One region of the Aliihoeflea sp. genome, then DNA from elsewhere that is predicted to be linked to it. Evidence: riboswitches for the same ligand, from Rfam matches in the RefSeq annotation. Region 1 holds a riboswitch; each other region holds the start of a gene.

Region 1 (2,197 bases):
TCGGCTTCCTGGTCGGCCCAGCGCGTCAGATTGTAGATGACGTCGTCCGCATTGAATTCGTCGCCATTCGTCCAGGTCACGCCCTGGCGCACGTTGAGGATGTATTCGGTCGCGTCCTCGTTGACTTCCCAGCTTTCCAGCAGCCGGCCTTCGAAGGTGAAGTCACGGGTATACTTGACCAGCGGCTCGAGCGACTGGCGCATGCCGTTGGCGATTTCGGACCAGTCGGCCGTGCGCGGGTCCTTGTTGGCCTTGACGAACATGGCGACGCGCAGCGTGCCACCGGTGACGGGCTCGCCTGCGTCCTGCGCAAGCGCCTTGCCCGGCATCGCCATGCCAAGCATCGAGTAGGCAAGCGCCGTTGTCGCGCCGAAGGTGCTGGCCAGCGCCAGGAATTCGCGACGGTCCAGATCGCCGGCCTTGGCCTCTTCCGCCATCTTTTCGATATGCGCGGGAACGCGATCGCCTTCGCTCTTGAAGAACCTCATGACTGTCATCTCCCATTATTTTTGCCTGAACCCCTAGCATCCCGTATCGGCCCGTCATTGTCAAAAACGATGCCGGATCAGGATGTTCGGCGCTGAATGTGCCCCGCAACGCCTGCCGCTAACCGCGCAAATGCGACATGGATGGCGCTTTTTCGCCACTGATGCGACAAAAATTGACGTTACGTCGCCTGCCACCCAAGTGGCGGCCGGGCCACAGAAGCATGCAGTGATAACAAGTTGGTGACAGCGCCGATTGACGCGGGCTTTCTCGCCCTGCTACCCATCCGACAGCTTGAGGTGCCTAGCGTCGTCGGACGCTGGCTAAGAGGGAATACGGAAGGACGAAGCTTCGTCCGAGCCGTGGCTGCCCCCGCAACTGTAAGCGCCGAGGACATTCGACAACCCACTGGGCTCGCCCGGGAAGGGGAATGATCCGCCGAAGCGCGAGCCAGGAAACCTGCCTCGAGTGTCACCTTTTGCCGGATGCGGGGCGTGTCCGGGGCTGTGTTTCGCAGTGGTGACTTCTGTCATCGCTGGCGATATCGGGGCTGCAACGGTTCCTTTTCCCAGCATCGTTGAGAAGCTTGAGCTGCCGCCCGCGACACGTGGCCGGCACGGGGGATCGAATGCATATTTCCAATTTCGGCACGGCCTGCGCCGTCTCCGCCATCGCCATTCTGGCAAGCCTGCCGGCACACGCCCAGTTCACCGAACTGCCGCAGATCGTCGTCACGCCCAACCGCGCGCCGACCGACGCGACCAAGACCGGCTCGCGCGTCGAGACCGTCTCCCGCGAGGAGATCGAGGAAAAGTCGCAGCCGCTCGTCATCGACTATCTCGACCGCCTGCCCGGCATTTCCATCTCCACCCCCGGCGGCCCCGGCGGCGAAGGCTCGCTCTCGGTGCGCGGCGCACCACGCCGCTACGTCAAGACACTCTATAACGGCATCGACATTTCGGACCCGACCAGCCCGCAGGTCCAGACCTCCTACCAGTATCTCCTCTCGTCCGGCATCGACACGATCGAGGTGCTGAAGGGCTCGCAATCGACCCTCTACGGCTCCGACGCCATCGCCGGCGTCATCGGCCTGTCGACGCTCGGCGACATCGAGCCGGGCGTGACGCATCTCCTGCACGGCGAAGGCGGCTCCTTCGGCACCGCCCGCGGCTCCTACGGCCTGCGCGCCGCCAACGAAGACGCCAAAGCCGCCATCAACATCGCCGGCTTCCGCACCGACGGCATCTCGGCGGCGGCGGCTGGAAGCGAGCGCGACGGCTACGAGAACGTCACCTTCGACGCCGCGGGCGAGTACCGCGTGAACGAGGCCGTGTCGGTGTTCGGGTCATTGCTCTACATCGATGCGAAGGCCGAGTATGATGAGGATTTCGCTTCTCCACCGGCCGACGATCCGCTGGGGATTAATCGCAATCTCAGCAGGCAAGTGGCTGGACGCGCCGGCTTCAACGTCGATCTGTTGGACGGGCGTCTCCGAAACCAGTTCTCCGTGCAGGCTTTCAACATCGATCGCCGCATCCGCTCGGCATCGGCGTTCGGTCCATTCGATGCTGACTATGGCGGCCGTCGCACAAAGTTCGACTATCAGGGCGCGTTCGATGCGAACGACTGGCTGACGCTGCAGTACGGCGCCGACCACGAGCAGCAGGATGCCCGAATCACCGACAATTTCGGCACGGACACGGACAATGAT
Region 2 (2,197 bases), on a different contig from region 1:
GCTCTTCCTGCGCTTCATGACCGGGCTTGCGGTCGGCGGCACGCTGCCGGTCGACTATGCGATGATGGCCGAGTTCCTGCCGCCCTCGCGGCGCGGGCGCTGGCTGGTGGCGCTCGAAGGCTTCTGGGCGGTCGGCACCGTCGCCGTGGCGCTGACCGCGTGGGCGGCGGCTTCGGCGGGCGTGGCGGATGCCTGGCGGGTGATCTTCTTCGTCACCGCGCTGCCGGCCATCGTCGGCATTTTCCTGCGCTTCTGGATACCCGAATCCCCGATGCACCTGATGCGCCAGGGCAAGGAGCCAGAGGCGCGCGCGGTGATGGACAAGGTGCTGGTCGCCAACGGCAAGACGCCGCTCGGCGAGACAAAGCTGACGGCGACGCCCGCCGCATCGAGCGTCGGCCTCCTGTCGCCGGCGCTGCGGCGTCGCACGATCCTGATCCTGGCCTGCTGGTTCCTCGTCTCGATCTCCTATTACGGCATCTTCGTGTGGATGCCCGCGCGGCTGGCGACCGAGGGCTTCGGCTTCGTGCGCGGCTACGGCTTCCTCGTCCTCGTCGCCCTGGCGCAGATCCCCGGCTATGCGCTCGCCGCCTACGGAGTCGAAAAATGGGGCCGGCGCACTACGCTGACGCGGTTCCTCGTTCTGAGCGCGGCGGGTTGCGCGCTCTTCGTCATCGCCGCCACACCGGCGCTGATCGCGACGGCGCTTCTGCTGATGAGCTTTGCGCTTCTCGGCACATGGGGCGCGCTCTACGCCTTCACACCCGAACTCTACCCGACCGCCTCGCGGGCGACGGGCATGGGTGCCGCCGGCGCGATGGCGCGCCTAGGTGGGCTCCTCGCGCCCTCCGTCGTGGTCTACCTGTTCATCGAGAGCACGGCGGCGGCGATCGGCCTTTTTGCCGGTCTTCTGCTGGTGGCGGCGATTGCGGCGCGGGCGATCGACGTCGAGACGCGGCGGGCAGCACTCGCGTGAATTGTGGATCGCGTTCCACAAGATGTTGACGCGATCCGCAAATACCCATCTATATGCGGTGGTCATGGGTCTTCCGGGCGGGCAACCGCCCGGGAGCTAAGAGGGAAGCCGGTGCGCGAAAATGCAATGCCGGCGCTGCCCCCGCAACTGTAAGCAGTGAGCTTGCGTCGATTGATGCCACTGGTGCCGCCGGCACCGGGAAGGCCGACGAGAGCTGTGACCTGCGAGCCAGGAGACCTGCCCTGACGGCTTGAACGAACCTCGGGCGGGGTGTCCCGGTGGTGCGTGTGCCGCGGGCGATCGATTCACCCCGTCAAAGCATGCGTGCGCCCTCCCCCGTCCGCCATCGCCACGGGGATTAAGATGCAGGGCATTGCCACACGACCATTCAGCGGAGCCGTCCCGGTTCCGCATTTCATCGCAGATCCAACCGACGAGGTCGGCCATCGCGTCATCAGGCGCGGCGGCGCGCTGACGCCGTTCGATCCGAACAAGATCGCGGTCGCGCTGACCAAGGCGTTTCTCGCCGTCGAGGGGACGGGCGCGGCCGGCTCGCGGCGGGTTCACGACGCCGTCGAGGAATTGACCGCGCAGGTGGCATCGGCGCTCGCAAGGCGGGGCGGCGAAGCACGCATCGTCCATATCGAGGACATCCAGGACCAGGTCGAACTGGCACTGATGCGCGGCGAGCATCACAAGGTCGCGCGTGCCTATGTGCTCTACCGCGAAGAACGCGCTCGCGAGCGGCTGGCGGCCCGGCCGAAGACGGCAGATCGGGCACCGGTGCTCAACGTCAAAGCTGCCGACGGCAGCCTCGCGCCGCTCGACGAGGCGCGGCTGACGGCGCTCGTCAACGAGGCCTGCGCGGGGCTCGCCGCGGTTTCGCCGGAGCCGATCCTGACCGAGACGCGGCGCAATCTCTATGACGGCATCACGCTCGACGAACTCTCGCTGGCACCAATCCTCGCCGCGCGGGCATTGGTCGAGACCGACCCGGATTACAGCCACGTATCCGCACGACTGTTGCTCGACCGGCTGCGGCGCGAGGCGCTGAGCTTCGTTGCCGGGCGGCCGGACGCGGCGACGCAAGGCGAGATGGCGGAGCGATATGCGGAGTACTTTCCCGGCTTCATCGGGGCAGGCATCGATGCCGGGCTGATCGATCCGGAACTTGCGCGTTTCGACCTTGCACGCCTGGGCGCTGCGCTGAGGCCGGAGCGC
Region 3 (2,197 bases), on a different contig from region 1:
CAGAGGGGGGCAACGTCGAGCATAATCGTTTCCCTCAAGCCACCGACCGCAGCGCGGGCTTGGCGTCCCCGGCGAGCCGGTCGCCCGTCAAGCGTTCCTCGGCAAACCTGCAGTACCAATCCACGAACTGCATGACGCCGCCCTCGTGCTCTTCCGAATACGGCCCCGGCTGGTAGGCCGGCGAGGCGATGCCGAAGGCGTTTTCCTCGACGATGCGGCGGTCCTGGTCGTTGGTTTCGGTCCAGACATGGGTGAGTTCGGCAAGGTCGTAGTCGACGCCCTCGACGGCGTCCTTGTGGACGAGCCATTTGGTCGTGACCGCGGTCTCCGTCGCGCTGATCGGCAGGACGCGGAAGGTGACGGCGTGATCGCCGAGAACGTGGTTCCAGGTCGTCGGATAGTGGAAAAGCAGGAGCGAGCCGATGCGGTCGGTCGTGACGGTGTCGGAGAGGTTCTTCTTCACCGCGCGCTTGCCGGTCATCGTGTAGCTGACGGCATCACGCAGGAGCGGCACGCGGGTGACGCGGTGCTGGCCGGTGGAGGCGATCTCGAACCGGCTCGGCAGGCCCGCTGCCTCACATTTTTGCCAATGCGCGACGATATCCGGGTCGCTTTCGGCGGCCTGTACGCCGGTGACGGTCGGCGCTTCGGGGAAGGTCTTGCATAGCTCTGGGTGGTTGCCGGCGCAGTGATAGCATTCGCGGTTGTTTTCCCAGACGAGCTTCCAGTTGCCCTTTTCGATGATGGTCGATTCGAAGGCGATCTTCGTTTCCGTCAGCCGGTGCGGCGCGAGATAGGGTTCGACCTGCGCGCGGACGGGCGCGAAGTAGGCAGGCTCATCGGCAAGGCAGATGAAGAGATATCCGGCAACGCTTTCGCAGGCGACCGGCTTCAGGCCGAATTTCGAAGCGTCGAACCCGGCGCCCATTTGACGGGCAAAGACGAGGCGGCCATCGAGATCGTAGGTCCACTGATGGTAGGGGCAGACGAGCTTGGCCGCCGTGCCCTTGGCTGCCGTGCAAACGCGCGAGCCGCGATGGCGGCAGGTGTTGTGGAAGGCGCGGATCGCGCCCTTGGCGTCGCGTACCACAACGACGGGATAATCGCCGATCTGCACGGTGAAATAGCTGCCGGGCTTCGGCAACTCGCAATCATGACCGATGAAGAGCCAGTCGCGATACCAGATCAGATCGAGATCGAGCCGGTAGAAATCCGGATCGGTGTAGAACGCCTGCTCGAGGCTGTAGCCGGGTTTACGGCGCTGGAGCCGGTCCAGCATTTCGTTGCGCGCATCCATGTCCTGTCCTGCCTTCATGCAAGGACTGAACTGGTGGAGATTTCGAAGGAGAAAGGCGCAACGGAGCGATCCGCGCGCGCATCCGCCCCTTGACCGCCCACCGCGATCAGTCGGTTTTATACAGGTTCAGGCTGGTTTCCGGGCTCAAGAGCCGGTCTATGGATCGCTCCATCGACCTGCCGCAACACCTTCCCAGGCAGAAATGCCCAGTGGCTCCCGTTGCGACGTCACTCCATTTACCGTTGCGGGGGCAGCGCCGGCTTTTCACCGGCTTCCCAATTCTCCGCCTCGACGAGGAGGCGGCACCTGAACTTGCTGCATTGAAGCATTTGCGCGGCGGCTTAGGAAGCTGGAATGCGACATGGGATGAGCATGTGGCGACGCGATGAAAAATCGACGTCAGCGTGTCTCCCGCTCGACCTCACGCCAGCCGATGTCGCGGCGGCAAAAGCCTTCGGGCCAGTCGATCCGGTCGATGGCGGCATAGGCCTTTTCGCGCGCTTCGCGGACGGTCCTGGCCATCGCGGTGACGTTGAGGACGCGGCCGCCATTGGCGACGATGTCCTCGCCCTTCCTGGCGGTGCCGGCGTGGAAGATTTCGACGCTGTCGCCGACCTTGTCGAGGCCGCGAATGACGCTGCCCTTCTTCGGCGTCGCCGGATAGCCTTCGGCGGCGAGCACGACCGTGAGCGCGACCTCGTCGCGCCAGCGCGCGGACATGTGCGCCAACTGGCCGTCGGCGGCGGCGTTGAGCAGAATCAGGAGATCCTCCTTCAGCCGCATCATCAGCACCTGGCATTCGGGATCGCCGAAGCGAGTGTTGTATTCGATGAGCTTCGGGCCGTCCTTCGTCAGCATCAGCCCTGCGTAGAGCACGCCCGAGAACGGCGCGCCCATCTC

The links. Region 1 has a riboswitch for cobalamin ahead of ACT6QU_RS11930 (TonB-dependent receptor plug domain-containing protein). Riboswitches for the same ligand answer to the same signal wherever they lie in the genome.
Region 2: it holds a riboswitch for cobalamin, as region 1 does, so the genes downstream of both, ACT6QU_RS13205 (ribonucleoside-diphosphate reductase subunit alpha) here and ACT6QU_RS11930 (TonB-dependent receptor plug domain-containing protein) in region 1, are expected to answer to the same signal.
Region 3: it holds a riboswitch for cobalamin, as region 1 does, so the genes downstream of both, ACT6QU_RS00860 (aromatic ring-hydroxylating oxygenase subunit alpha) here and ACT6QU_RS11930 (TonB-dependent receptor plug domain-containing protein) in region 1, are expected to answer to the same signal.

Annotation. Positions count from the first base shown of each region.
Region 1 is NZ_JBQVMV010000009.1:62,101-64,297, reverse strand. Features, by position in the region: gene ACT6QU_RS11935 (ABC transporter substrate-binding protein) at 1-488, opposite strand, end outside; cobalamin riboswitch at 767-966, shown strand; gene ACT6QU_RS11930 (TonB-dependent receptor plug domain-containing protein) at 1,115-2,197, shown strand, end outside.
Region 2 is NZ_JBQVMV010000011.1:65,268-67,464, reverse strand. Features, by position in the region: gene ACT6QU_RS13210 (MFS transporter) at 1-976, shown strand, start outside; cobalamin riboswitch at 1,025-1,235, shown strand; gene ACT6QU_RS13205 (ribonucleoside-diphosphate reductase subunit alpha) at 1,340-2,197, shown strand, end outside.
Region 3 is NZ_JBQVMV010000001.1:169,055-171,251, reverse strand. Features, by position in the region: gene ACT6QU_RS00860 (aromatic ring-hydroxylating oxygenase subunit alpha) at 35-1,297, opposite strand; cobalamin riboswitch at 1,410-1,622, opposite strand; gene purD (phosphoribosylamine--glycine ligase) at 1,697-2,197, opposite strand, start outside.